DNA from 3 places in the Acidovorax sp. BL-A-41-H1 genome. Region 3 is predicted to be linked to each of the others. Evidence: predicted binding sites of a transcription regulator. Region 3 holds the regulator's gene; each other region holds the start of a gene.
The links. The regulator FNR, encoded in region 3, switches genes on or off when oxygen is low (the NO sensors DNR and NnrR bind a similar motif). The targets are predictions, from matches to a motif close to TTGATNNNNATCAA.
Positions count from the first base shown of each region.

Region 1: a site for FNR is predicted at 976-989, ahead of ACTPOI_RS02560 (hemerythrin domain-containing protein). Genes of this name have one in related genera too.
Region 2: a site for FNR is predicted at 4,205-4,218, ahead of ACTPOI_RS03705 (hemerythrin domain-containing protein). Genes of this name have one in related genera too.

Region 1 covers NZ_JBPVJQ010000003.1:315,722-325,407, forward strand. The annotation lists gene ACTPOI_RS02555 (methyl-accepting chemotaxis protein) at 1-797, shown strand, start outside; gene ACTPOI_RS02560 (hemerythrin domain-containing protein) at 1,049-1,627, shown strand; gene ACTPOI_RS02565 (alkene reductase) at 1,757-2,860, opposite strand; gene ACTPOI_RS02570 (response regulator) at 2,968-3,723, opposite strand; gene ACTPOI_RS02575 (ATP-binding protein) at 3,720-5,243, opposite strand; gene ACTPOI_RS02580 (cytochrome-c peroxidase) at 5,320-6,729, opposite strand; gene ACTPOI_RS02585 (YbfB/YjiJ family MFS transporter) at 6,813-8,051, shown strand; gene gstA (glutathione transferase GstA) at 8,163-8,771, opposite strand; gene ACTPOI_RS02595 (class II aldolase/adducin family protein) at 8,858-9,628, opposite strand.
Region 2 covers NZ_JBPVJQ010000003.1:576,723-586,408, forward strand. The annotation lists gene ACTPOI_RS03685 (DUF1501 domain-containing protein) at 1-530, opposite strand, end outside; gene ACTPOI_RS03690 (DUF1800 domain-containing protein) at 574-2,577, opposite strand; gene ACTPOI_RS03695 (CsbD family protein) at 3,110-3,328, shown strand; gene ACTPOI_RS03700 (hypothetical protein) at 3,418-4,002, shown strand; gene ACTPOI_RS03705 (hemerythrin domain-containing protein) at 4,283-4,804, shown strand; gene ACTPOI_RS03710 (hypothetical protein) at 4,890-5,234, opposite strand; gene creD (cell envelope integrity protein CreD) at 5,231-6,661, opposite strand; gene creC (two-component system sensor histidine kinase CreC) at 6,789-8,252, opposite strand; gene ACTPOI_RS03725 (winged helix-turn-helix domain-containing protein) at 8,319-9,014, opposite strand; gene ACTPOI_RS03730 (MarC family protein) at 9,057-9,686, opposite strand, start outside.
Region 3 covers NZ_JBPVJQ010000006.1:992,541-1,002,226, forward strand. The annotation lists gene ccoP (cytochrome-c oxidase, cbb3-type subunit III) at 1-320, shown strand, start outside; gene ccoG (cytochrome c oxidase accessory protein CcoG) at 402-1,850, shown strand; gene ACTPOI_RS17805 (FixH family protein) at 1,919-2,200, shown strand; gene ACTPOI_RS17810 (hypothetical protein) at 2,289-2,582, shown strand; gene fnr (fumarate/nitrate reduction transcriptional regulator Fnr) at 2,747-3,469, opposite strand; gene hemN (oxygen-independent coproporphyrinogen III oxidase) at 3,655-5,037, shown strand; gene ACTPOI_RS17825 (sulfite exporter TauE/SafE family protein) at 5,155-5,910, shown strand; gene ACTPOI_RS17830 (HD-GYP domain-containing protein) at 6,085-7,395, shown strand; gene ACTPOI_RS17835 (EAL domain-containing protein) at 7,392-9,686, shown strand, end outside.

The DNA of each region.
Region 1 (9,686 bases), on a different contig from region 3:
AGGACCTTTCGCAGCGCACCGAGCAGACCGCCAGCAACGCCCAGGAAGCCGTGTCGTCGCTGACCCAGCTCACGGCCACCGTGCAGCAGACGGCATCGTCCTCACAGATGGCCAACCAGCTGGCCGCTTCGGCATCGGGAACGGCCACGCGCGGCGGTTCGGTGGTGCAGCAGGCCGTGGCCAGCATGCACGAGATCTCGGCCTCGAGCCGCAAGATCGGCGACATCATCGGGCTGATCGATTCCATCGCGTTCCAGACCAACATCCTCGCGCTCAACGCCGCCGTGGAAGCCGCCCGGGCAGGTGAGCAGGGCCGCGGCTTTGCGGTGGTGGCCAGCGAAGTGCGCAGCCTGGCCCAGCGCTCGGCCGCAGCGGCCAGCGACATCAAGGGCCTGATCAGCAACAGCGTGGCGGCCGTGGGTGGCGGCGTGAAGCATGTGGAAGAGGCCGGTGCGGCCATGAACGAGATCGTCTCCAGCGTGCAGCGCGTGGGCGACATCATTGGCGAGATCTCGGCCGCTGCGTCCGAGCAGTCGGCCGGCATCGGCCAGGTGAACCAGTCGGTGGGCGAGATCGACCGCATGACGCAGCAGAACGCCGCGCTGGTAGAGGAATCTGCCGCCGCCGCCGCCTCGCTGCGCGAGCAGGCAGCGCTGCTGTCGCAAGTGGTGCAGCAGTTCCGCCTGTCGGATTCGCTGAGCCGCGGGCACGATAGCGGCGTGCAGCAGGTGGCTTCGGCCCGGCCGTCGCTGGGCGCTGCCCGCCAGGGCTCCAGCCAGGCGCTGCTGTCGCGCTGAACGCGCTTCCAACGCAGATCGTAAGCAGTGGTGTGGAGGCTATGCCTGGGGTGCCCCGGCAACGCTCTCACCCGCAAGCCCCGCGCACCATGCAGCGGGGCTTTTTTTATGGGCAGGTGAACGGTAAAAGCTGAGCGGTGTGCAGGGCGCCGTGATGCGCGGTGCGCCGCGTGTTTTCTTGACCTGCATCAGTGGCCGCCCTAGGCTGCGTGGCAAGCTCGGGGCTTCGCCACACCCTGCGGGAGCCCGCCATGTCACCGTCCAGTCTGCGGGTCATCCGCGAAGAGCACTCGTCCCTGGCGGCGGTGCTGCAGTCCCTGCGCCTCATGCTCGACCGCGGCCCGGGTGACGAGCCTGCCGCGTTCTTCGATGTGATGCGCGCCATGCTGTTCTACATCGACGAGGTGCCCGAGCGCCAGCACCACCCCAAGGAGTCCGAGTGGCTGTTCCCCAAGGTGGCCGAGCGCTCGCCCGAGGCGGCGCAGGCGATCGAGCGGCTTGAACGGGACCATGCCGGCGGCGAGGCTGCCGTGCGCGAACTGCAGCACCTGCTGCTGGCCTGGGAGCTGATGGGCGACGTGCGCCGCGAGGCCTTTTCCACGGCCTTGCTGCGCTACATCGACTTCTACCTGGAGCACATGCGGCTGGAAGAAACGGTGGTGCTGCCCGCCGCCCAGCAGCACCTGACGGCCCAGGACTGGGCTGCGCTGGACGCCGCCTTTGCGGGCAACAGCAACCCGCTGGCATCCGGCCAGGCACGAGACCCGGCCTACGACCGGCTTTTCACACGCATCGTGCAGCGCGCGCCCAGCCCCATCGGGCTCGGGTGAAGGCGCTCACATCCCTCTGAGCGGCTGTGTCGCCCAATGCCAGGCGGCACCTGCCTCCGCGTGCTGCGCTTTGGCTGCGCGACGTTCAAGCCGCGCGGTCCGGAGACGCAGTGACCCGCGGGTGCGAACTCAGGCGTTCAGTGCCGGGTAGTCCGTGTAGCCCTCGACGCCACCGCCGTACAGCGTGGCGCGGTGCACTTCATTGAGCGGGGCGTTGGCTTTCAGGCGTTCGACCAGATCGGGGTTGGCAATGAACGGGCGGCCAAACGCCACGACGTCGGCGCCTTCGGCTATCGCCTTTTCGGCCAGGGCCTTGTCGTACGCGTTGTTCACCATCCACGCGCCCTTGCCGCCTGCGGCCGTATACGCTGCCTTGAGTGCGGGGTAGTCAAACGGCCGGCCTTCCACCTCGCGCGGGCCACCGGTGGCGCCTTCGATCACATGCACGTACGACAGGCCCAGGGGGCCGAGCTGGCGCACCACGTGCTCGAACAGCGGCTGCGGGTCGGCTTCTACCACGTCGTTGGCGGGGGTCACCGGCGACAGGCGAATGCCCGTGCGCCCACCACCGATTTCGGCCGTGACGGCGGCCATCACCTCGACCAGCAGGCGCGCGCGGTTCTCGATGCTGCCGCCGTAGGCGTCGGTGCGCTGGTTGCTGCCGGTCTTGAGAAACTGGTCGATCAGGTAGCCGTTGGCGGCGTGCACTTCCACGCCGTCAAAGCCGGCGTCGATGGCCGCGCGGGCGGCGCGGCGGTAGTCGGCCACGATGCCGGGGATCTCGGCCAGCTCCAGCGCGCGAGGCATCGAGGTCTCGACAAAGGTGGGCACACCGTCCTTGATGAGCACGGTCTTGGTTTTGGCCGCAATGGCTGAGGGTGCCACGGGTGCGGCGTTGCCGGGCTGCAGGTCGGTGTGCGAGACGCGGCCCACGTGCCACAGCTGCACCACGATCTTGCCGCCCGCAGCGTGCACGGATGACGTGACCTTCTTCCAGCCGGCGATCTGTTCGGGCGCGTACAGGCCGGGCACATCGGCGTAGCCCTGGCCCTGGTGCGAGATGGCGGTGGCTTCGGAAATGATCAGCCCGGCGCCGGCGCGCTGCGTGTAGTAGGTGGCCACCAGGTCGGTGGGTACGGCGTTGGGCGAGCGGTTGCGCGTGAGGGGCGCCATGGCGATGCGGTTGGCAAGCTGGAGGTCACCCGCGTGGGTGGGTTCGAACAAGGAAGTCATGGGTAAGCGGTCCTGATGGGCTGTGTGCAAAAAAAGCAACCCGGCAGCTTAATGCTGCAGCGCAAAACGTGCAGCGCCCGTGCGTCAGTCGAGGAATACGTTTCGTGTTAAGCGCGCTTGCCGGGCGCCGCTGGTTGCGTGCCGTGCGCAAGGCCCGGCGGTGGGGGGGGCGCATCCAGCCGGTATCCGGTGCCGTAGACCGCGGTGATCGCGATGTCGTGCACTCCGGCCTGCTCCAGCTTGCGGCGCAGGTTCTTGATGTGGCTGTCGATGGTGCGGTCGCTCACGTCACGCCAGTCATCGTGCAGGCTGTGGAGCAGACGCGCGCGGTCGAACACATGGCCCGGGCTTTGCAGCAGCATGCGCAGCAGCCGGAACTCCACACCGGTCAGCGGCAGCGGTGCGCCGGCCCACAGGATCTGCTGGGGGCCCTCATGCACGGTGAGCCCGGGTGCAGAGGCGGCGCCGGTGTCGGGCGGGGGCGCACCCAGGGCAGACCGTCGCAGCAGCGCACGCACCCGCGCCACCACCTCGCGCGGGCTGAAGGGCTTGCAGATGTAGTCGTCGGCACCCAGGTCCAGCCCTTGCAGCCGGTCGGTTTCGTCCACCCGCGCCGTCACCATGATGAGCGGCACGGCCGAAAATTCGCGGATGGCACGGCACACACCGATCCCGTCCAGGCCGGGGATCATCAGGTCCAGCAGTACGAGCGCCGGGGGGGCCTCGCGCACGCGCCGCACGGCGTCCAGCCCGTCGGTGCACCAGTCCACGGTAAAGGGCTGGGCGCGCAGGTAGTGCGCGAGCATGTCGGCGATCTTGGCGTCATCCTCGACCAGCAGGATGGTGGGCGGCGTGGGCGTCATGGCGTGGTTTTGCGGGAGCTGCCGGGGCGTGTTGACAGCACGACGGTAAAGCGCAGCCCGCCCAGCGCCGAGCTGTCAACGCGGGCTTCTCCCCCATGGGCCTGGGCAATGCTGCGCACGATGGAAAGACCCAGCCCGCTGCTGTGGGCGTTGCCGGGGCCGGTGCTGCGCTGGCGTGCGCGGCTGGCGCGAAACAGGGGTTCAAACAGCTGTGCCATGTCTTCCCGGCTCACCCCCGGGGGCGTGTCTTCCACCGTGATCTCGACGGCGCTGGGGCGGGCCGTCCAGCCGATCTGTACCACGCCCGGCGCATGGGTGTAGCGCAGGCTGTTGGTGAGCAGGTTGGACACCAGCTGCTCGATGCGCCCTGCGTCCCAGTGCACAGGCAGGGCGGCGTTGTCGGCCTGCGGCATGTGCAGTTGCAGCCCCTGGGCTTTGGCCAGCGGGGCAAAGCGCCGTGCCACCCGCAGCAGCAGTGCATGCGCATCCAGCGGCGCAAATGTGCAGGGCAGCCCCCCCAGTTCCGCCGTGGACCAGGTGTGCAGATCGTCCACGAGACGGTGCAGCTGCATCACTTCTTCGCGCAGCGAAGCCATCACCGCCGGCGTGGGCTGGCGAATGCCGTCTTCGATGGATTCCAGCTCGCCTCGCAGTACCGACAGCGGCGTTCTGAGCTCGTGCGATACCTGCGCCAGCCACAGGCGGCGCGCGGTTTCCAGGCGCGACAGCTCGGCCGCCATGGCGTTCACATCGTCCATCAGCTGGGCAATTTCGCGGGCGCCCTTTGGCACCAGGCGCGTGCTGCGCCGTCCGCTGGCAATGTCGCGGGTGGCGCTCTGCAACGCGCGCAACGGGCGGCTCCAGCGCCCGCTCGCCCACCAGGCCAGCAGCAGTGAAGCCAGCACGGTGGCCATGGCAACCATCAGCAGCCCGCGCGTCTGTCGTTGCAGAAAGCGCGCATCCAGGCCTTCGGGGGTGGGCTCGGCCACCAGTTCGATGAGAGCAACAGGTTCGCCACGTACCTTGACGGCGCGCGTGACGCGGGCAGCGTGGGCAGGCTGCTCGCGCCCGGCCAGCCAGCGGCCTTGCGCGTCAGTGATGACGATGCGGTCACCCAGGTTGCCCGTCGGCCCACCCGGCGGCGGCGGTGGTGGGGGGGGTGGCGGGGGCCGGTCCCGTGGTCCTTCGCGGGGCGGCTCGCCACCGCCTGGCCAAGCGCCTGGCCCGGGCGGAGGGCGCCGCCGTTCTGCCCGGGGGCGGCCCACCAGCTCGTCCACCAGGGACCTGTATGCCTCTCGATTGCCGCGCAGCCACTCCATGCTCGGGTCGAGCGCGGCCCGGCGCTCCACGATCTCCATCAGGCGGGTGAGCTGCTCTTCGTCGCGCAACCGCAGGTAGTCGGTAAACCCGCTGCGCAGGTTCCACAGCGTGACGCCACCCACCACCAGCACCGCCAGCACCACCGCCGCGGTCAGCAGCAGCGACAGCTGGTGGGCAAGGAGCATGCGGGGCCGGGGCATGGTGGGATGGTAAGGCGCGGCCGCGCGTCCGGGCAGGCTGATCAATGCGCGTCGCCGCCCGTCAGGTGGGCGCAGGTCATGGTGCGCCCAGGGCAGCTGGGCCGGCAGGGCCGGCGGGGCGAGGCGCTGCGGCCAGCACGCTGCTGTCGCTCAGGGTGCGCAGGAAGGCGACGATATCGAGGACCTCGGATTCGGTCAGCACAGGGGCAGCGCCCACGGGGCGGTTGAATGGTGCCTTGCCGGTTTCCAGGTTGGCACGGTAGCGTGCGGGCAGGTCGTCGGGTACGCCTGCAGGGCCGTACCAGCGCTCGCGGTTGCTGTCGCGGGTGGCATAAAAGCGCACCACTTCGCGCAGGTCGCCAAAAAAGCCGTTGTGCATGAACCGCGTGCGTTCGGCCACATTGCGCAGCGTGGGGATGCGGAACTTGCCGCACAGGCTGTCCGCTGTCGGGCTGGGCTGACCTGCTGCCGGCAGTGCGGGCGGCGTGCGCTCGGGCCCGCACAGGCCCAGGTCGAAAAAGGCCGGGTCGGCATTGCGCGGAATGTCGCGGTTGCGCGGAATACCGGTAGCGTAGTACGTGAAGTCGGTGAATAGCGAGTCGCGGGGGTTGCCCGACGTGGGGTTCATCGTGTGGCAGGCGGCGCAGTTGCCTTTGGCCGGGTCGCGGAACAGGGCCATGCCGCGGGCCTCGGCAGGCGTGAACTGCAGCTGCCCGCGCACCATGCCGTCGTAGCGCGAATCAAACGGCTCCAGTTGCGGCGAGCGTTCGAAAGCCTCGATGGCCACGCCGATCTGCACGAAGGCCGCAGGGATGTTGTTGAACACGTTGGCGCCAAACTCCTGGCGGAACTGTGCGGCATAGCCAGAAGCCGCGATCTTGCGCACCACCGCTTCCATGGTCGGGTTGTTCATTTCCAGCGGATTCAGCAACGGGCCCAGTGCCTGCTGCGCAAGCGTGTTGGCACGGCCATCCCAGAAGTGGCCGCCCACGGCTTCGGTTTCGCCGTCGACCGTCTGGTAGCCGAACGGCGGCACGAAGCTGCCGTAAGCGTTGGCCATGGCGTTGCGCAGCCCTATGGCTGCGGGCGTGCTGCCCTGTGCGACGCCGGTGCGGCTGCCATGGTTGCTGGCAAACCCCTGGCCGGGCTGGTGACAGGCCACGCAGGCCGTGCCCCGCGGTTCGGACAGGTTGGGGTCGTTGAAGATGAGGCGCCCGAGCTGGATGCGGTTGGGGCTGGCAGTGACAGGCGGCGTAAGAGCTGCGGGCGGCGGTGGGGTCTGAGGGCCCGCGGCAGGCAGCGCGCGGGGCGGCGGCGGGGGTGCTGGTGCAGCTTGCGGGCCTGCAGGCGCTGCCTGGGTGTTGGCCGTATCGGAGAGCGCTGCGCTGTCGGCCGGCGTACCGCCACCCCCGCATCCGGCCAGCGTCAACAACAAGGCCAGGCCCGGTGCGCCAAGCGTTCTTGAAAGGAATGGTGGGAGGGGCATCGCGGGTCTCCTGCAAGATGGGTGCAGTGACTGTGGCGACCAAATGTGGAGAAATTGTGGGGAGCGCAGTTCACAATCGCACGATGCAAACACAAGTGGGCGCGCGGCGCTGGAATCTCCTGTGGCTGGCGGTGGCGTTGTCGATGGGTGCGGCCGTGTCGCTGGGCATCACCCGCTTTGCGTATGCGCTGCTGCTGCCACCCATGCGCGAGGATCTGGGCTGGAGCTACACGCTGGCCGGCGGCATGAACACGCTGAACGCCCTGGGCTACCTGCTGGGCGCGCTGGCCACGCCCATGCTGCTGCGCCGTGTAGCGCCCGGCACGGTGCTGATTGCGGGGGCGCTGCTGGCCACGGTGTTCATGGCCCTGAGCGGGTTTTTTGTGGACACGGTGCCATTGCTGGCGCAGCGCCTGCTCGCGGGTGTGGCCAGTGCGCTGGTGTTCGTCACTGGAGGTTTGCTGGCCGCCCGTCTGGGCTTGCAGGACCCGGGCCGCAGTGGCCTGCTGCTGGGGCTCTATTACGGCGGTACGGGCTGGGGCATCAGCCTGTCGGCGCTGCTGGTGCCGGCCGTGCTGGGTGCGGCTGCCTCGCAGCCCCACGCCTGGACCTGGGCATGGTGGGCGTTGGCGGCGGCGTGCGTGCTGGCGACGGCGGTGCTGCTGTGGCCGGCCCGGGCCCTGCACGCACACGTGGCCAATACCTCGCCTGCTGCGCCCGCAAGTGCTCTTGAAAGAGAGCCCGCTGCGCCCGGTGCGCCTGCCGCCGAACGCGTGCGCTGGCGGGCCCTAATACCAGCGCTGCTGGGCTACGGCCTGTTTGGCGTGGGCTACATCGGTTACATGACCTTCGTGGTGGCGCTGCTGCGCGAGCAGGGCAGCAGCCCGGCCGCCGTAACGGGCTTTTACGCGCTGCTGGGGCTGGCGGTGGTGCTGTCGTCGCGCATCTGGGCGGGCCTGCTGGACCGCAGCCGGGGCGGCGGCGCGCTGGCCTTGCTCAACGGGTTGCTGGGCATGGCCACGGTGCTGCCGGCGCTCACGTCGGCATGGCCTGTGGTACTGGCCTCGGGGCTGCTGTTTGGCGGGGTGTTCTTGTCGGTGGTGGCATCCACCACCGCGCTGGTGCGCCACAACCTGCCGCAGGCGCTGTGGGCCAGCGGCATCAGTGCCTTCACCATCGTGTTTGCAGCCGGTCAGATCGTGGGGCCCACCGTGGTCGGTTGGATTGCGGATGGGCCTGGCGGGCTGGCGCGGGGGCTGGTGTTTTCGGCCTGCGCGCTGTGGGTGGGGGCGCTGGTGGCGTGGCGGCAGAAGCCGCTGTAGGGCTTCCGTGCTTGGGCAGTGCGCAGCTCTGCGCACTGCGTCTGACACTGGCCGTGCCTGTGCGAGAAACGCCCAGCAAGGGCCGCCCCGCAGCGCCTCAGGGGTGTGTGCCTACTTGATCAACCCTTCAGCCTTCATCGCCGCCTGCACCGCAGGCCGTGCGCCCACGCGCTCACGGTATGCGGCCAGATTGGCCAGGCCCGAGATGTCGAGCTTGGTCGGCGCTGTCCAGTTTGACACGGTGAACAGGTAGCCATCGGCCACGGTGAACTGGTCGCCCATCAGGTACTGCTTGTCGGCCAGCTGGCTATCAATCCAGGCCAGGCGCTGCAGCAGTTTCTCGCGCACCATGGGCTTGTAGTCTTCCGGCGTGGCGGGGTTGAACAGGGGCGAAAAGCCCTTGTGCAGCTCGGTGCCGATGAACGACAGCCATTCCTGCAGGCGGTAGCGCTGCAGGCTGCCGTTTTGCGGTGCCAGCATCTTCAGCGGCACCTGGTCGGCGATGTACTGCACGATGGCCGGGCCTTCGCGCAGGCGGGTGCCGTCATCGAGCTCCAGCACGGGCACGTAGCCCAGCGGGTTGATGGTGTAGAAGTCGGTGCCGTCCTGCAGCTTGTGGCTCTTGGTGCTGGCCAGCACGGGGGTGTAGGCGAGACCCGCCTCGTGCAGGGCAATATGGGGCGAGAGCGAGCAGGCGCCGGGGGAGTAGTAGAGCTTCATGGTGAGAAAGGTCCTTGGCAGAAGTCGAAGCCGCGATGCTATGCGCTGTGGCGGTTTCCTGCAGAGGGCGGTGCGGCCCTGCGGGTTTACAGGTCGAATCCGGGCGCCTCGCGCTGCACCTTGCGCAGCAGCGCAGGCCAGGCAAACGCGCCGCCCAGGCCACCGGTCTGCACACGCATGGCCTGGGCCACGCCGCTCACGATGCGGGGGTCAACCTGTGTGAGTTCGCCGCCTGCCTGCGCGTCGATCTGGATGCGGCAGGTGTTCTCGAACGTGTACATCGACAGGAAGGCATCCGCAATCGTCTTGCCCACTGTGAGCAGCCCGTGGTTGCGCAGCATGAGGAAGTTGGCCTCGCCCAGGTCGGCCTGCAGGCGCGGCTTTTCCTCGTCGCGAAACGCCACGCCTTCGTACGCGTGATAGGCCAGCGAGCCCAGCACGAAGGTGCTTTGCTGGCTGATGGGCAGCACGCCGCCCTGCTGCGCACTCACGGCCACGCCGGCGCGGGTGTGGGTGTGCAGCACGCAGCCGGCTTCGGGCCGGGCCTCGTGCACGGCGCTGTGGATCACGAAGCCGGCCGGGTTTACGGGGAAGGGCGACTCGTGCAGCTTGTTGCACTGCATGTCCACCTTGACCAAGCTCGATGCGGTGATCTCGTCGAACATCAGTCCATAGGGGTTGATGAGGAACTGGTGGTCAGGGCCCGAGACGGACTCGGGCAGCTTGGCGCTGATGTGGGTGAAGACGAGGTCGCTCCAGCCGTACAGCGCCACCAGTCGGTAGCACGCGGCCAGGTCGCAGCGCAGTTGCCATTCTTCGGGGCTGACGCTGGCTTGCAGCGAGGGGATGTTGAGCATGGGGTGGTCTCCGCGGGGTGGCTGTGAAAGCAGCCAATGTAGGCCCGCGCGGCGATGC
Region 2 (9,686 bases), on a different contig from region 3:
ACCGACTGCTGATCGTTGTGCGAGAACAGCTTGGGCGGCAGGGGGTACAGCGTGCGGTTGCTGCTGTTGTATTGCGTGCGCGTCAGCGGAACCACCAGCGGCCCCACGTTCAGTTGCACCGCCGCCTTCCCAGTGTTGAACAGGTTGGTCATCCCTGTCATGGCGGGGTGCAACGCGTACTGCAGTCCGCCCGCCAACTCGTTGCCTGTGGTGGGCTTGAGCAGCGTGTTCAAGAGGTCGGCCTTGGCCAGCGCAATGCCGCCCGCTGTCTGCCCGCCGCCACCACCGCGGATGGTGCTGTAGCGGTTGTAGCTGGCGTCGTCGTAGTTGACGACCGTGTTGGCATAGTCGTTACCTCCGTACAGGAAGACGCAGACCAGGGCCTTGTAGTCGGTGGCATCAAACGCTGCTGCCTCGCCCATCGCGGCGAGGTTGAGCGCAAAGGGCAGTGCGGTTCCGGCAAGGCCGAGCTGGCTGGACCGGCGCAGGAAAGCCCGGCGCGTGTGGAGTTCTGGCTGAAGCAGGTGCATGGCGTGTGGCTTCGGTTGGGTTCTGTGCGGGGTGGCCGGCTGGCTACTTCTGGACCAGGTACTCGGCCGAAGCCATGACCAGGAAGACCGCCGCGGCTACGCGGTCGCGCCGGGCGGCGTCGGTGCTGGCAGTCGTGAGAGGTGTGGCCTTGAGCGCGTCGGCAATGAGCTTGACCGTGGCCGCCGACAGCTGGCCCGCGGTCATCAGCAGGTTGACGCGCGCCACCAGTGCGTCCGCGTCCAGCACCAGCGCCAGCTCGTTGGCGTAGGTGGCCTGGATGTCGTAACCGTTGTTGGCCGAGTTGGTGCTGTTGGGAAGCTCGGGTGCACTGACGAAGATGCCCCGCCGGATCGCGTCCTGCATGAAGTTCAGGTACCCGCCCACACTGCTTTCGTTGACGAGCTGGAACTCAGGCGCCACCGCGCCTGCGGCAGCCAGCGCAGTCGATGGCGGGATATAGCCGGGGCGAAAGAAGTTGAACACCGAGGGCGAGCGCAGCGGGCTCTGGCCCAGGCGCGAGCCGGCGTCGCCGGTGTTGCCAATCTTCCAGCTGCCGCGGGCTGAAGTGATGCCGAAAGTGCGGCCCCACTGCACGAAACGCAGCATGGGCTCGCGCAGCTTGCCAAAGCCCGGTTGGGCCAGGCCTGATGGCGCCCGCGCTTCATCGTCCAGCAAAATCGCCTTGACGACAGCGCGCATGTCGCCCCGCACGCCGAGGCCGTTGTTGTCAAAGGCCGCCGTCACGCGCGCCACGTAGGCAGGTGACGGGTTGCTGGTCACCAGCCGCTGGATCATCTGCTTGCCGATGAACGGGCCGACATTGGGGTGGTTGAAAATGGTGTCCAGCGCGGTTTTGAGTGCTGCAGCGCCGGGCGTGCTGGCGGCTATCGTGGTGCCCAGAAAGGTCGCCGCCAGCGCGGAGTGGCGTGATTCCGTCAGTGCCATCGGCAGCCGGGCGAAGGTGGTGCTGGGTACGACGCGTGTGGTGCCCGGTACCGTTGTCGGCGTGTTCTGCGACAGGTCGTAGTCGTACCCGGTGAAGACACGCGCGAGGTTGGTGACATCGCTCTGGGTGTAGCTGTCCAGCGGCTTCCCGGTCCCATCTTTCTTCGGGGTGCCGTCAGGGTTGAGCATGACGAGTCCGATGGACATGAGCTGCAGCACCTCGCGGGCGTAGTTCTCGTCGGGCTGGCGACCGGTAGCGGTGTTTTCCTTCTGGTTGCCGCGCGTGTTCAGGTAGTAGCCCATCGCGGGGTTGAGCGTGACGTCTTCGAGCACCTTGCGGTAGTTGCCGAAGGCGTTGGTGCACAGCTGGTCCCAGTAGTGCGCCATGGCGTGGCTGCGCCAGTTGAAATCCAGGCCGGTGAGCGACACCACACAGATCTCCGACAAGGCAAGCGCCACCCGCCTGCGCATCCCGTCCGGGGACTGCATGAGCTGGTGCCAGATCATGTAGTCGGCGGGGTAGGTCTGGTCGTAGTAGGACGTGTCGTTGCTGATCGCGGCATAGCCGCGCTGGTTGAGCCAATCCCATCCGCTGATGCCTGCGGTTGCGTTGAACTGGCTGTCCACCCAATCGGCATAGGTCGTGCCACGCAACGCGGCAATCTCGGTGGCGGACGCCGAAAACTGCGCCTGCAGCAGGAAGCGGGCGGCTTCCTGGTCTGTGGTGGCCGATTTATAGGTGTAGGTGCCCAGCGTGGGCGGAGCCGGGGGCGCCGGCGCTGGCGCAGGGCCCGGAGCCGGTGCGGGTGGAGTGGGCGAAGGAGCCGGCGCAGGCCCGGGGGCAGGTGCAGGACCTGGCGTTGGCGAAGGCGCCGGGGCAGCTCCGGGTGGGACGGTCGGATTGGGTAGCGGCGGCAGCGGCTGGGCGGAACTGCCCCCGCTTTCTCCACCGCCACATGCGGCCAGCGCCACTGAAGCAAACAACGCCGCCAGGCCGGCGGGCGTTGCACTGGAGCCGTCTTCGGGCGTGACCGTGGTGGCTGCCTCTCCTTGCGCCTCGGGCATCTTTGTGGCCAAGGCTTCCTCGTTTGATTTTTGCATGATCGTGGGGGTGGGATCGCCCGCTTGATGCGGTGCTTCGTTACTTCAACACACACTTTCAATGGCTGCACGACACAAACGTCACGAAAAGAAACCTTCGTATGACAGTTTGTGGCACCGTTCGGTGGCTGGGTGTTGCCCATCCGATCCCGGCCGCCGGCGGATTTCTTGTCATAGCAGAAACCGGGCCAAGCGCGCCACTTCCTGGACGCGACCCGCGCCGGAACTGCACTCCGCCGTCATTCGCACTGACCGCCCGGTTAGCGCTCACATATCGAAACGCGCGCGTACCAAAAGTTACATGCGGTGTTGTGTGGCTGCGCTCAGTCGCGTCGCAGGTGGCGCCACATCCCCTGGAACGCCCGGCGGAGCATTCGCTGTCACGCGCCGTAGTCGCGCACTGACGCGCCGCGCACGGCTGCGCCTACGTGGTGCGCACCGCTTGATCTCTACAGTCATTTCCATCGCACCAGGCACGTGTTCCACGCAACCCGAGTGGATGGCGGGGGCGAAGATTTTGAGGATGCACACCATGAATGAAGATACCGTCAAGGGCAACTGGAAGCAGTTCAAGGGCAAGATGGTCGAACAGTGGGGCAAGCTCACGGACGACGATTTCGATGTCATCGACGGCAAGCGCGAGCAGCTGCTGGGCCGCTTGCAGGAGCGCCACGGCATCGCCCGTGATGCCGCAGAGCAGCAGCTCAATGACTGGCAGTCCCGCCACCCCGATTTCCGTTTCAACGACTGACTGTTTCCGTGCGGTTCCTCCCTCGGCGGCCGCGCTGGCCGCGGACCGCAGGAACGCAATTCAAGCCCCATTTCCCTTCGGAGAAAACCATGAAAAAACTCACCCGTACCCTCATTGCTTCCGTGGCAGCCGGCCTGATGGCCACTTCGTCTTTCGCCATGACGTCTGCAGAGCACAAGACCGCCAAGGACCGCATCTCGGCCGAGTACAAAGCAGCCAAGGAAAGGTGCGACGGCATGAACGGTAACGCCAAGGACATTTGCACCAAGGAAGCCAAGGGCGCTGAAGATGTCGCAAAGGCCGAACTGGAATCGCAGTACAAGCCCAGCGAGCGCAACACCCGCAAGCTGGCAGAGGCCCGTGCCGATGCGGAGTACAACGTTGCCAAGGAAAAGTGCGATGACCAGCAGGGCAACGCCAAGGATGTCTGCGTGAAGGACGCCAAGGCCGCTCACGTGAAGGCCAAGGAAAACGCCAAGGTGGCAGCGGCCCAGGCCAAGCCGGCCAATACCGCCGCCGGTCAGGGCGCAGCCGTGGCCGAAGCCCGCAAGGACGCATCCGCCGAAAAGAACGAAGCGAACTACAAGGCCGCACGCGAGCGCTGTGACGCGATGTCGGGTGATGCCAAATCCAAGTGTGTGGACGACGCCAAGCGCATGTATAGCCAGAACTGATGATCTGGTGGCGCCACGGCGCTGCTGGGGCAGGCAGGCACAAGCAGACGCTATTTCGGCTGCTCGTTCTGTCCACCCCACAAGCCCCGCAATCGCGGGGCTTTTTCATGGGTGCTGACCATTCAATCGTGGGCAGTGGCGCCCCACCCTCGCCAAATCCGATGGCAACCTGCCGGTGCTGGAACGCCAGCCCGCCAGTCATCTGACCTGGGTCAATGCGCCCTGCGGGTGTGCTGCCTACGCTTGGGGCCCTGTTCAGTACTTTGCAAAGGACTCCGCGATGGCCCGACTCGAATGGTCAGATGCGCTCGCTCTTGATCTGCCGCTGATGGACGACATCCACCACGAGTTTGTCGACCTGCTCGCTGCCGTGGACGGTGCGCCGGATGCGCATTTGATGGCCGCGTGGCAGTCTTTGGTAGACCATACGGACAACCATTTCGCGCAGGAAGACCGGTTCATGGTGGCCACCCGGTTTGCCTCGGGAAACTGCCATGCCACCCAGCACCGCGTCGTGCTGCAGGTGATGCGCGAGGCGACCGCACGGGCGCAGCAGGGTGACCTGAACGTTCTGCGCGTGATGGCCGGGGAGCTTGCGCTGTGGTTCCCGCAGCACGCGCAGAGCATGGATGCTGCACTGGCCCTGCACCTGCGCCGCGTGGGGTTCGACCCATCTACCGGCATCGTTCATGCCCCTGGCGCGCTGCCAGACGCGTTGATCCACGGTTGTGGCGGCGCGTCGTGCGCTGACACGTCCCGCACAGCACACGCGCCGCCGGAGCCCGAGTGCGCGGGCGCCTGAAGCGCGGGCCGACCCGCACTCCAGCGAGAGCCAGCCTCGCGTGCTGCACAGCATGAATCCACAAAGGGGTTTGTATCGCGATGACTTACCGCACACCGCCTGAACGCTCGTGCACCAGCAGGCCGCTCATGCGCCACGCCAGGTCGCGCAAGGCACGGCGCAGCGCGGGTGACACGGGTGGCGGCGGGGTGACCGGCCGCGGGTATGCCACCTCGGTTGCCTGGCCGAACGCTGCCACCATTACAGCGTGCTTGGCCGTGCGCAGGGCCGCCTTGTCGCGTGCCTGCAGCGCTTGCAGCAGGCGGTCCCGGTAGCGCTGCACCCGCAACGCTTCGTACTCCGACAGGTGGGCCGACGTCACCGGAGCCCCACCTGCAAGGTATAAAGCCCACGGACGCCGGGGCTCGCAATACGCGGTCGGTTCCGTCATGCCGCACCACCTTGCACGGCGTCGCCCGTGGCGGATCGGGGCGATACGCCAGCCGACAACCCGTACCAGTTGACCTTGCGCGTGAGCACCATCACGGCAGCCAGCACCAGGAACAGCGCGATGGCACCCACCGCCAGCGCCGTCTGCTCCAGTTGCAGCAGCACATACAGCAGCCCATACAGCACGGCCACGCCCGCGCTCAGCGGAATGCCGCGCGCCAGGCCGCCCAGCACGTGGCTGGCGTAGTACCCCAGCAACAGCACGCACGCCGCGGCCGCCATGGCGTAGGCCACGCCAAACGGCACGTGTTCCGACAGGCTCACCAGCAACAGGAAAAAGCTGCACAGCGCGCTGCCCACCAGCAGGTACTGCACGGGGTGCACCCGCAGCGGTGCCGCATGCCGGCCCTGGCCCATCAGTTCGAGCAACCCCACGGCCACGAACGTGAGGGCAATGAACAGCAGGCCGTACTTGGTGGCGCGGTCACTCAGCGAATACGGGTTCACCGGGTCGACAAACGCCACGGTAAAGCTGTCGGCGCAATCTGCGCGGGCGGGCGCCTGTTCAGGTGTGCCTTCACTGTAGCTGCCCATGCAGACGGGCTTGCCGCTGGACACATCGGCCTGTGCCGTGGTGGCCAGCGACGACAGCCGCCACCGGGCGGAGAACCCGTCGGCCTTGACCTCCCGCTCCGACGGGAGAAACCGCCCGGTGAACGACGGGTGGGGCCAACCGCTGGTCATCAGCACTTCGGTGCTGCCACCCAGGGGCACGATGGAAACGCGTTCGGTGCCCACCAGCTCCAGTTCCAGCGTTGCGGTCAGCCCGTCCTTGCTGCTGCGCAGGGATTCGGGCAGGGGCGCGTGCAGGCCGCGGCTGTAGCTAGGGTGGAAGGTGCCGGGTTTCAGGGCCAGGGTCTGCTCACCCAGGCTCAGCTGCGCGGTACGGATGCCACGGGCATCGCCCACTGCCATCATCACGATGGGTGCGCCGCAGTTCATGCGCGAGTCCTTCATGGTGCTCGCTGGCTGCAGGCTGGCCAGGGATGCCCACTGCGCAGTGACCTGTGCCTTGAGGTTGAAGGCGTTCACCTTGTGCACCCCGCGTGCACGCTCTTCCATGGCAGCACTCGTGGCGAGCTTGAGCTGCTCGGGCATGGCGGTCAGCATGAACTCCCGGCGCTGCTCGACCATGCGGCGCTCTGCTCCCTTGCCGGTCTCGACCTCCCAGGTTTCCACGCAGGCGCTGTGAATCATCGGCCCCATCAGGGTCTGCGGCCCGGCCAGGCTGTCTGCCACGCTTTGCGCCGTGAGGCTGCGGTAGCGTTGCCGGTCGTGCACGACTTCTTCGATAAGCCCCAGGCCAATGAGCAGCAGCACGACGACGGCTGCCAGCGCAGCCAGTTTGACGAACAGGGGGTGTTTCAAGGAATCCTCCGCAAGTGAATGTGCGGGGAGTGTTGGGCCCGGGGGTGAGGGCGCTATGAAGTTTGTGAGGCCGGTGTGAAGTGGCTCGCCCGCAATGACCTGGCGGGCCATCGACTGGCGCTGGCTCCTAGCCCGCGCCAAACTCCAGCACCACACGCAGGCCGGGCGACGTGTTGCCTGCCGTCATGTGCCCGCCGTGCAGCGCCATCACGCGCCGGACGATGGCCAGGCCCAGGCCTGATCCGCTGCGCTCGCCGCCTGGCCGCGCTGTGGTGAAGAACCGCTCACCCAGACGCGGCAGCGCGTAGTCGGGCACGCCGGGGCCGTGGTCCTGCACGGCCAGGGTGGCGCCATCCAGCTCCACCCGCACCGTGCTGCCCGCAGGCGCAAAGTCGATAGCGTTGTCCAGCAGGTTGGTCACTGCCATGGTCACCAGCTCGGCCTCCCAAGCACCGTTGCGGCCATTGCCATGCAGTTCCAGCGTGATGCCCCTCTGTGCCGCGCGGCCCCGGGTCTGGTCTATCGCCACTTCGGCGCAGGTCTGCAGCGCCACCGGCGCGCTGCCCTCGGCATGCTGCCGCTGCTCCAGCTTAGACAGCTCCAGCAGACGGTCGATGATGCGCTGCAGGCGCTCGCTCTGCTGCACCACCTGCGTGGCGAACCCGGCGCGGTCGGCTGGGGGCAAATCGTCCTGCAGCAGTTCGCCCGCGCCGCGGATCGCAGCCACGGGGCTCTTGAGCTCGTGCGTCAAAGCGCGCACGTAGCCCTCGATGTAGTCGCGCCCTTCCAGCCGGGCGCGCATGCGGTCCATGGCGCGCGCCAGGTCGCCCAGCTCGCCGGGTACCTGGGGCACGGCCAGCGCGGTGGGCGCCAACCCGGCCTCGTCGCCAATGGCCGGGCCCTGCACGCTCAGGGCGTAGTCGCGCAGGCGGCGCACGTTCCACACCATCCACAGCGTCACGGCCACCCCCACCGCGGCCGACAGCGCCAGCAGCAGCAGCCCGCCCATGAACACCTTGCGCTCGGCGCGGTCGATGAAGCGCTGCACGGTGCGCGTGGGCTTGGCCACCGTGAGGGCTCCGGCAATCTGGCGGCCCTGCGGCGTGGTCACGTAGATGGGGGCGGCCACATGCATCACGCTGCTGGTGTCGTCGCTCTCGACCTCGCGGGTGGAGCGCGCGCCGTACTCGCCGCGCAGCGTGCGCGCCACATCGCGCCACTGCGAATAGTCGGCCCCCACCGCCTGGTTTTCCGAATCGAACAGCACGCGGCCCTGCGCGTCGGTCACGTAGATGCGGTAGTCCAGCGTTTGCTTGGACATGCCCCAGATGTTGGCGTCCAGCGGCCGGCTGGCGTAGCGCTGCACCTGCTTCGCAAACAGGCTGTGGCCCGCACCGCCCGCCTGCAGCCGCCCGGCGGCCAGGTCGTCGCTGGCCAGCTCCGCCAGGATGTTGGCGGTGTCCACCATCATGTCTTCCATCACCTCGCGCACGCTGGGCTTGATCTCGGCCATGAACACGCGCAGCACAAAGAATGCGGCGATGCCGTTGATGAGGAAGAAGGCGAACAGCAGGCGAATGCCGAGGCGCATGGTGCATTACTTCAAAAACAATAGCTGCCAGCGCTTCAAAGACGTGCGCCAGGGGCCAATGGGGCTTCAGATGTCCAGGCAATATCCCATGCCGCGGTGCGTGCTGATGTATTCGCGTGCCGGATCCGCCTCGCGCAGCTTGGCGCGCAGGGTCTTGATATGGGTGTCCACCGTGCGGTCGGTGCTCTCGCTGTCGTCGCCCCAGGCGGCGGCAAGCAGCGCATCGCGCGAATGGATGCGGCCCGCGCCGCGCAGCAGGTGCGACAGCAGGCGGTATTCACGCCGCGTGAGCAGCAGGGGCTGGCCACGCAGGCTGATGCGCTGCCCGGCTTCGTCGTCATGTAGCACCGGCGCGGCAGCGGCAGCTGCCGTGGCCGCGTGCTGCCCGTGGCCCGCCCTGCGCAGCAGGGCCTTCACGCGCGCCGCCAGCTCGCGCGGGCTGAACGGCTTGGCCAGGTAGTCGTCAGCGCCCAGCTCCAGGCCCAGCACGCGGTCGATCTCTTCGCCGTGTGCGCTCAGCATCAGTACCGGCAGCGCAGCAGTGGCCGCGGCGTTGCGCAGCTCGCGCAGCAGATCGAGCCCGCTGCCATCGGGCAGGCCCACGTCCAGCACCAGCAGGTCAAAGCGCTGCGAGGTCAGTTGCTGGCGCGCGTCATGCACCAGCAGGCTGTGCGTCACGGCCAGGCCATCGCGCGCTAGCGCATAGGCCACGGTGCGGGCGATGGCGGGGTCGTCTTCGAGCAGTAGGACTTTTGCAGACATGTCTCAATCCACCTGCAGCGCCGCAGGCGACTCAGGTGGTTGTCACCTTGCGATCAGGATCGGAAACAGCTTGCCCAGGCCATCGGCCATCACCTCCACCGCCAGCGCGGCCAGGATCAGCCCCATCAGCCGCGTCATCACATTGATGCCCGTCTTGCCCAGCACGCGTGCGATCGGGTCGGCCAGCGCAAAGCACACGGCGGTGGCCAGCGCAATGACCACGCCGTAGCCCACCAGTGCCAGCGTCTGCCACACGCCCTGGGCGCGGTCGGCGTAGATCACCACGGTGGACATGCTGGCCGGGCCAGTGAGCAGCGGGATGGTGAGCGGCACCACGGCAATGGAGCTGCCGGCGGCGGCCTTCTCGGCACCTTCCTCGTATTCATTGGTACTGGGCTTGGCCTCGGCCGGCTGGGCGTTGAGCATGTTCATCGCGCTGATGAGCAGCAGCATGCCGCCGCCCACCTGAAAGCTTTCCAGCGAGATGTTGAAGAAATCCAGGATCTGCAGGCCCAGCAGTGCGCAGGCGGCAATCACGCAGAACACGCTGAAGCTGGCCACCTGGATGGTGCGGCGCCGCTGCGCATACGAAAACCCCTGGGTGTAGTGGATGAAGAACGGCACGATGGCCAGGGGGTTCACGATGGCCAGCAGAGTGATCAGGGGTTTGAG
Region 3 (9,686 bases):
GCAACGTGTCGCACTACGTGCTGAGCCTGTCTGGCAGCCCGCACGACTCGCTTCGTGCATCGCTGGGCAAGTCCAAGTTCGGTGCTTGTGCTGCCTGCCACGGCATGGACGGCAAGGGCAACCAGGCGCTGGGCGCGCCCAACCTGACGGACGACATCTGGCTGCATGGCTGGGGTGAGACGGCCATCACGGCCATCATCAACAACGGCAAGGTCAACCAGATGCCTGCACAGGCAGACAAGCTGACCGACGCGCAGATTGGTGTGCTGTCGGCCTATGTCTGGGGCCTGTCGAACAAGCAGGTCGCAGCGGCACGCTGACCGTCCCCGGGGCAACGCGCAGGCGTTGCCCTTTCGGTTTTTTCCTTTTTTGCTTTCTGGCTTCAACGCAGTCGAGACACCATGAATACACCCAGCGGGCCCGCTCGCAAGGTCATTCCGATCAGCCCGGTCGCATCCTCCGATGCCACGGCGGGAAGTGAAATTGTCTCGCTGTACGAAGCACAGAAGAAGATCTATCCCCGCTCCATCAGTGGCGTGTTTGCCCGCTGGCGCTGGGCGATGGTGATCCTGACCCAGTTGGCTTTCTACGGTGTGCCATGGCTGGAGTGGGGCCAACGCCAGATGGTGCTGTTCGACCTGGGCGCCCGCCGTTTCTACATCTTCGGGCTGGTGCTTTACCCGCAGGATTTCATCTACCTGACGGGCCTGCTCATCATCTCGGCCTTGTCGCTGTTCCTGTTCACGGCCGTGGCGGGGCGGCTGTGGTGCGGCTTTGCCTGTCCGCAGACGGTGTACACCGAGATATTCATGTGGATCGAGCACAAGATCGAGGGAGACCGCAGTGCCCGCCTGCGGCTGGACAACGGCCCCTGGACCTTCGAGAAAGTCCGCAAAAAGTTTTTGAAGCAGGTGGCATGGCTGAGTGTGGCGCTGTGGACCGGTTTTACCTTTGTCGGTTACTTCGTACCGATCCGCGAGCTGGGCGGCGAGCTGCTGGCCCTCCAGGGAAGCTGGCAGATCTTCTGGGTGCTGTTCTACGGGTTTGCCACCTATGGCAACGCGGGCTACATGCGCGAGCAGGTCTGCAAGTACATGTGCCCGTATGCGCGCTTCCAGAGCGCGATGTTCGACAAGGACACGCTCATCGTGAGCTACGACGGCGAGCGCGGCGAGCCGCGCGGCCCGCGCAACAAGACGGTGGACCACAAGGCCAAGGGCCTGGGCGACTGCATCGACTGCACGCTTTGCGTACAGGTGTGCCCGGTGGGCATCGACATCCGCAAGGGCCTGCAGTACGAGTGCATTGGCTGTGGGCTGTGCGTGGATGCCTGCAACACTGTGATGGACAAGATGCAGTACCCCAAGGGGTTGATCCGCTTTTCTACCCAGAACGCCGTGGCTCGGCGCTGGAACCAGTCGCAGATCATGCAGCGCGTGTTCCGCCCCCGGGTACTGGTGTATGGCGCGGTGCTGGTGGCGCTGTGCGTGGCAATGCTGGCAAGCCTGGTCACGCGCACGCCGCTGAAGGTGGACGTGGTGCGCGACCGCGCAGCCCTGTCGCGCATTGTGGCGGGCGGCAAGCTCGAGAACATCTACCGGCTGCAGGTCATGAATGCGACCGAGGGCACGCAGCGCTACCAGATCACTGCGCGCGGCTTGCAGGGGATCGAGACATCGATTGACGGCGATGTAGAGATTGGGCCGGCAGAGTCGCGTTGGGTGGCTGTGCGGCTGCAGATACCTTACGGTTCTGCCACGCCAGGCTCGCATCCGGTGCACTTTGACGTGCAAGCCGTGGGTTCTGCGGCCCATGTCACTGAAAAGTCAGTTTTCCTGGTGCCACGCTGATCTGTTTATTCGCGGTGCTACCGCCAACGCTCTTGACCGGGCTGTGATTTATTCAAGGAGAGAGTTCCATGGCATCCAACGCTGTTCCAGCCGTTTCGGCCCCCGCTGCCGCCCCCTGGTGGAAGTTCGGCCATGTCTGGCTGATCATTTCTGGCCCCGTCATCGTGATCATTGCCGGATTCGTCACCTTGTGGCTGGCCATCTCGCGGCCTGACCCCGTCGTCGCGGAAGACTATTACCGCCAGGGCGTGGAGATCAACAAGACCCTGCAGGGTGCCGACAAGAGCCTGTTGCCAGCAGTGAAGGCCCGCAACCACGCGGCCACCCCTGCCGAAGACGCACCACGCTGATCCCTGCCATGGCTGTCCGATTAGGGCGGCTTGCGCAACACCTGCGACCCTGGTCAACCGATCCTGAAAAAAAGAGGAGACAAGCGCGATGTGGACCCAACGCCTGATGTGGATAGCATGGCCTGCCTTTTTGATGGCAGGTGTGCTCGAGATGCTCGTCTTTGCGCTCGTCGATCCTCATGACCTGCACTGGTTTGGCCAGCCCGTGCCACTTTCACGGGAAGGCGTCTACACGCTGGCGTTTTTTGCTTTTTGGGTGGTCACCATGGCTTCCAGTGCGCTCACCACGCTGCTGGCTATGTCGCCGTTCGAGCTCAACCGGTGCCCGGTACCCGACGGAGAGCGGCCGGACGATTGCCGCAAGACTTCGGGCTGTGCCTGAACTGTCGGCGAAAGCCAGGCCGGGAGCCTTCAAGGGCAGGTTGCAGTCGCCGAGCCGCCCATTGCCCAACAGTGCGCGGTGAAGGTGTTGACAGGTTCAACCGGGCGGCTGAGCCGCGCTGTCAAATGAGCAGGCCTCCCGAGAACCCTCCGGCCACGCCCTGCTCAGTGGCAAGGCTGCTGGCTGTTGACAATGCGGCGCAGCGCGTCGGTGTCCAGGATGCGCACATGCCGCTGCTTGACCTCGACGATCTGTTCGTCGACAAATTTCGAGAAGGTGCGGCTCACGGTTTCGAGTTTGAGACCCAGGTAGCTGCCAATCTCTTCCCGGGTCATGCGCAGCACCAGTTCTGACTGCGAGAAGCCCCTGGCGTGCAGGCGCTGCACCAGGTTCAGCAGGAAGGCCGCCAGGCGCTCTTCGGCACGCATGCTGCCCAGCAGCAGCATCACGCCATGCTCGCGCACGATCTCGCGGCTCATGATCTTGTGCACGTGGTGCTGCAGGGCCGTGACCTCGCGCGACAACTCCTCAATGCGGTCAAATGGCATGACGCAGACTTCAGCGTCTTCCAGAGCAACGGCGTCACAGGTGTGGTGGTCGTTCACGATGCCATCGAGGCCGATGATCTCGCCTGCCATCTGAAAACCCGTTACCTGGTCGCGGCCATCTTCCGTGGCCACGCAGGTCTTGAAGAACCCGGTCCGAATCGCATACAGCGACGTGAATGTCTCGCCGTTGCGAAACAAGGTTGCGCCGCGCTTGACCTTGCGCCGCACGGCCACCACTTCGTCGATGCGCTGCAGTTGTTCTTCGTTCAGTCCTACGGGCATACACAGCTCCCGCAGGTTGCAGTTCGAGCAGGCGACTTTGATGGTGAGCGGATTCATGGCCGGTGGAACTAGTTGCGGAAAATAAGGATACTCCGCATCTGCATCAAACAGATGACGGTTGACCTCATGGGGCCAAATGATATGCGTCAAATTGTCGCAGTCAGCGCCTTGTGGCCGCTTGATGTAAATCAAGGACTGCCCGCGGCAGCTGCGGCACAGTCAGGGCGTTCCGAAGGATGCCCATGACCGCTGTCTCCCCTGACCTGCTGCGCCGATTTGATGTAGCGGGGCCACGCTACACCTCCTACCCCACCGCTGACCGCTTTGTCGAAGCCTTTGGGCAGGAAGATTATGTGCTGGCGCTCGATCAGCGCAGGAACGGAACGGTTGCGAAGGCGCTGCCGCTGTCGCTCTATGTGCACATTCCTTTTTGCGAATCGTTGTGCTACTACTGTGCGTGCAACAAAATCATCACCAAGCACCACGACCGGGCCGATCTTTACCTGCGGTACCTGAGCCGCGAAATTGACCTTCATACCGCCCATTGCGGAACAGGGCAGGTGGTGTCGCAGCTACACCTGGGCGGCGGTTCACCCACATTCCTCTCGGACGATGGGTTGCGTGAACTCATGGCTGTCCTGCGTCGCAGCTTCACGCTGGCACCGGGCGGTGAATACTCGATCGAAGTCGATCCGCGCACGGTGAATGCTGACCGCCTGGCAGTCCTGGCCGAACTGGGTTTCAACCGGCTGAGTTTTGGCGTGCAGGACTTTGATGCGGAGGTGCAGAAGGCCGTGCACCGGATCCAGCCTGCCGAGCAGGTGTTCTCGCTCGTCGAGTCGGCTCGCTCGCTCGGCTTCGACTCGGTGAACGTCGATCTGATTTACGGCCTGCCCCGGCAGACGCCCGAATCGTTTGATCGTACCCTGGCCCAGGTGGCCCAGCTGCGGCCCGATCGCATCGCGCTGTACGCATACGCCCATCTTCCCGAGCGGTTCAAGCCGCAACGCCGCATTGTGTCGGCCGAGCTGCCTGCGGCCTCGGCCAAGGTGGCGATGCTGTCTCGGTCGCTCGACGCCTTCCTGGACGCTGGGTACGTGTACGTGGGCATGGACCACTTTGCCTTGCCCTCGGATGCGTTGGCGGTTGCCAAGCGGCAGGGGCGCCTGCATCGCAATTTTCAGGGGTACAGCACGCAGCCTGATTGCGACCTCATTGCCCTTGGCGTGTCGGCCATCGGCAGGGTGGGGGCCACCTACAGCCAGAACGCCAAGACGCTGGAGGAGTACTACGACTTCCTCGACCAGGGGCGTTTACCGATCGTCCGTGGCCTGGCGCTGACGCGGGACGATCTTGTGCGCCGCGCCGTCATCATGGCGCTGATGTGCCAGGGTGAAGTGCTGTTCGAGTCCATCGAGCAAGGCTGGCTGATCGACTTCAAGCAGTATTTTGCTGCGGAGCTCACGCGCCTTGAAGAAATGGCCGAGCAGGGTCTGGTGCGCATGAATTCTGATGGCGTCGAGGTCACGCCGATGGGCTGGTTCTTTGTACGCGGCGTGGCGATGGTTTTTGACCGCTATCTCCAGGCCGACCGCTACCGGGCACGCTTCTCGCGCATCATCTGAACGGAGTACATCCATGCCATGCCAGGTCGTTGCCCTCGCAGTCATCGCCACCATGGGTGCGCATGGCGCAGGCGTGTGCCTGGGTGACTGCTGCGACGACCCGGTGGGAGCCAGGTCATGCTGAGCGCGGCTGCGTGGTCGGCGCTGGTGATGGGACTGGTGGGCGGATCGCATTGTCTTGCCATGTGCTCCGCCCCTTGTGGCGCATTGGTGGGTGCAGGGGGGCGCCCGGGTGTCGGTGCGGAAGACAAGGCTGGTACGGGCGTGCCTGTGCAGTGGGCAGCCCCGTGGCAGGCGCAGCGCCCGTGGCATCAAACTTGGCGTACGGTGGCCTTTCATCTGGGGCGCATCGGTAGCTACGCGGCCGTGGGCGCCCTTGCCGCGGCAGCCATGGACAGCCTGGCATGGCTCACGCAGCAGGCCACGGCACTGCGCCCCGCCTGGACGCTGATGCACGTTGCGGTGATGGGCTGGGGGCTGATGATGATGGTTCAGGCGCGGCAACCTCAATGGGTGGAGCAGGCCGGGCGCGCCGTCTGGGGCAAGGTACAGCCGATGGTCCGGTCGCATGGGGGTCTGATGACCACCGGTTTCCTTTGGGGGCTGATGCCTTGCGGCCTCCTTTATTCGGCGCTGCTGGTGGCCGCGCTCAGCGGCGGGCCGGCCGAAGGGGCCTTCAGCATGGCGTTGTTCGGCCTGGGCAGTGGACTCTGGCTGGTCGGTGGGCCGTGGGCTTGGACAGCCGTCCGGTCACGGCTGAACCTCGTGCGCGCCGAATGGGGCAGCCGGTTTGCGGGCGGGTTGCTGTGCGCAGTGGCAGCCTGGGCGCTGTGGATGGACCTGGTCTACAAGCCGTCGCTGTGGTGCCGCTGAACCCACGGGGGCCTGGCTTTCGTCTCGTCTTCGCAACACCACGGGCCTGCTTTCCGGGTGGCGACGTCCTTGGCATGGCGCTGAGCAGGGGTGTCTTACTCTTGAGAGCGCACCGGCGATAATCCGTGTAACCATTGGTGGCACTGAAGTCCCCATGTATCGTGCGCTCAGACCGTGAACTCTTCCATCCTCATCGATATCAGCCAGCTGCGCATTGGCATGTATGTGCAGCTGGATCTGAACTGGCTCCAGCACCCTTTCCCGGTCAGCAGTTTCCGGGTGGGTTCTGCCGATCAGATCGCGACGCTGCGCGAGCTGGGCCTGAAGGATGTGCGGTACGTGCCCGGCAAAAGCGATGCGCAGTGGCGCGACCCTGCTGCGCCGGTGGCGGACGAGCCGGCGACGGCAAGCGTGTTGGCCGCCGAAGCGGGCGGTGCCGCTGCGCCGCAGGTAGCCCCGCCTGCGATAGACCCTGAAACCGAACGCAGACGCCGCCGGCTGGAGGCGCAAAACCGCGCCCTTGCGATTTGCGACCAGCGATTTGCAGACGCGACGCGCCAGTACCAGGCGATGGAGCGGGCCGTTTCCGATCAGCCCGGGCAGGCGCGCAGCAAGGGTGACGCCCTGGTGTCTGGCTGCGTAGCGGACGTGCTTGAAAACGGTGACTCGGTGATCCGGCTGCTCTCGGAGGGGGTGGGCGAGCGCAGCGGGCTGCATCCCATCAATGTGATGGTCGTTTCCCTCCTGCTTGGCCGTTCGCTTGGCATGAAAAGCGACGAGCTCAACGACCTGGGCATTGCCGCGTTGATTCATGACATCGGCAAGACCAGGCTGCCCCCCAATCTGAGGAACCCGACCGCATCAATGCCGCTGATGGAGCGCGCCCGGTACGAAACCCATGTCGCCGAGTCGGTGGCGCTGGCGCGCCGGATGGGATACAGCGATGGGGTGTTGACGGCCGTGGGCCGCCACCACGAGATGGCCGACGGAACGGGTTTTCCGGGGCGTCTGTCGGGTACGGATCTGGGGCGGATGAGCCAGGTGCTCGCGCTGGTCAACCGCTATGACAGGATTTGCAACCCGGCCAACGGGCTGGATGCGCTGACCCCGCATGAGGCGCTGTCGGTTATTTTTGCGCAGCACAAGTCGCGATTTGACGCCGTGGTGCTGGGAGCATTTATACGCATGATGGGTGTGTACCCGCCTGGATCCATCGTGCAGCTGGTCAATGACCGCTACGCGATCGTCGCCTCTGTCAACTCATCGCGCCCGTTGCGACCCAAGGTGATCGTTCACGACCCGAAGGTGCCCAAGGAAGAAGCCCCGATCCTAGACCTTGAAACTGTGCCTGAGTTGGGTATTCGGCGCAGCCTCAAGCCGTCGCAGCTCCCGCGCGAGGCGCTGGACTACCTGTCGCCGCGCCAGAGGATCTGTTACTTCTTTGAGCGCGCGGTTCCGCCCGAAGCGGATGGGGACAACGCGTGACACAGCTTTCGCCCCAGATCTGGCTGGACCAGCTGCTGGAGGCGGTGTGGCTGGTGGACGAGGCGAGCCTGGTCATCATCCAGGCCAACGCGGCCGCAGCGCGGCTCACGGGCCGGCATGTGGACGACATGGTCGGCTCCCATGTGATGGGTCTTGCTGCGACGCCGCAGGACCTGGCTTTCTGGAGCGAGCCGTCGCAGGTGACTGCTGATGGCATCCATTCATTCACCAGCCTGCTCAACACGGCAGGCATGCTTGTACCGGTGGAGCGGCGCGTGTCGCGGGTTGCCTTGCCCGACCATGCGAGCGCCGTGCTGATGGTCACCATGCTGGACCGGAGTACGCAGGACGCGACCGAGCGCGAACTCGAGACACTGCTGTCGGAGCTAAGGGCCACGCTCGATTCTGCAGCCGACGGTGTGCTGGTCTGCAGCCTTGATGGCCGCGTACGCGCCTTCAACCAGCGCTTGGCGCAGCTGTGGGACATGCCGTGGGATTTGCTCGTCGAGCGCAATGATGCCGCTGTTTACGGCCACATGGCTGCGCAGGTGGCCGACGCTGCGCAGTATTCAGAACGCCTCGCAGCCATAGCACGCGAGCCGATGCAGGACAGTACGGACATCGTGCAGCTGCGTAACGGTGGCGTGCTGGAGCTGCGCTCAGTCCCCCAGTTCAGCCACGGGCAGCCGGTCGGCAGGGTCTATTCCTTTCGCGACATCACCCGCCAGACCGAGATACAGGCCAGCCTGCGGCTTGCGTCGCGCGTGTTCGAGTCGAGCCTGGACGCCATCTTCATCGCTGACAGCCTTCACCGCGTGATGCGCATGAACCCGGGGTGTGAGCGCCTGGTGGGCCCTGCGGCCCGGTCGTTCGAGGGCTGCATGGCGGCCGCCCTGTTCGGCGTGGGTTCCGACCCGACCTTCATGGAACGTGTCCAGCAAGGATGGGAGCGCGAAGGTTTCTGGGAGGGCGAGCTGTGGCTCCCTCGCGAGAACAGCACCTACTGTGCCGTACAGCTGTCGTGGGTGGCGCTGCGCGACGATGAGGGGCGCATCGTCCAGAGCATCGGCTTCATGCGCGATCTCACGATGCAGCATGCGGCGCAAAAGCGGATCGAGGAACTGGCCTATAGCGATGCCCTTACGGGCCTTCCCAACCGGCTGCTGCTGTCCCAGCGTGTCGACACTGCGATCCAGGGCGCACGCCAGAGCGACACAGGGTTTGCGATCCTGTTCCTCGACCTCGACCGCTTCAAGATCATCAATGACTCGCTGGGGCATCCCTTTGGCGACAGGGTGCTGCAACTGGTGGCCGAGCGTTTGCAGGCCTGCCTGCGGCAGACCGACATGCTCTGCCGCCTGGGTGGTGACGAGTTCGTGATCTACCTTCACGGTGGCGACGCCGTGGTGGCAGAAGGCGTAGCGCGCCGGGTGCTGGACGACATGCTCAAGCCCTTCATGCTCGATGAAATGGGTTTTTCCATCCAGTGCAGCATCGGCATTGCCCTGTATCCGCAAGACGGCGCGACGCTGGACGACCTCATCAAGCAGGCCGATACGGCCATGTACCGCGTCAAGGACCGGGGCCGTGGCAACTACGGCTTCTACCAGCCGCAAATGAACGCCAACCTGCTCTCGCGGATGCAGATGGAGCACGCCCTGCGCCAGGCGCTGGGGCAGCAACGCATGGCGGTGCACTACCAGCCGCAGGTGAATATGGCCACAGGCCGCATCACCGGGGCCGAAGCCCTGGCACGCTGGACCGACCCGGAGTTCGGCTCGGTTTCGCCGGGCGTCTTCATCCCGCTGGCCGAAGAATCAGGCTTCATCGTGACCCTGGGTGCGTGGGTGATGGAGCAGGCCGTGCGTGAAGCTGCGGTGTGGATGCACAGTGGCAGCCCGATCATGATTTCGGTGAACGTCTCTGCGCTGGAATTTCGCCAGCCGGATTTCGTCGACCGCATCACGCGGTTACTGGCCGTGCACCAGCTGCCCCCCACACTTCTCGAACTCGAGCTGACCGAGAGCATCCTGCTCCAGGACGCCCAGGAGACCGAGCAGCGCCTGCGCGTGCTCGCCAGGCTCGGCATCGGCCTGGCCATCGACGACTTTGGCACAGGCTATTCGAGCCTGGCTTATCTCAAGAAGCTGCCCATCCACAAGCTCAAGATCGACCAGTCCTTTGTGCGAGGGCTTCCAGACGACGAGGGCGACCGCGCCATCGTCAGTGCCATCATCAGCATCGGGCAGGCCATGCACATCGAGGTGGTGGCGGAGGGGGTGGAAACCGAA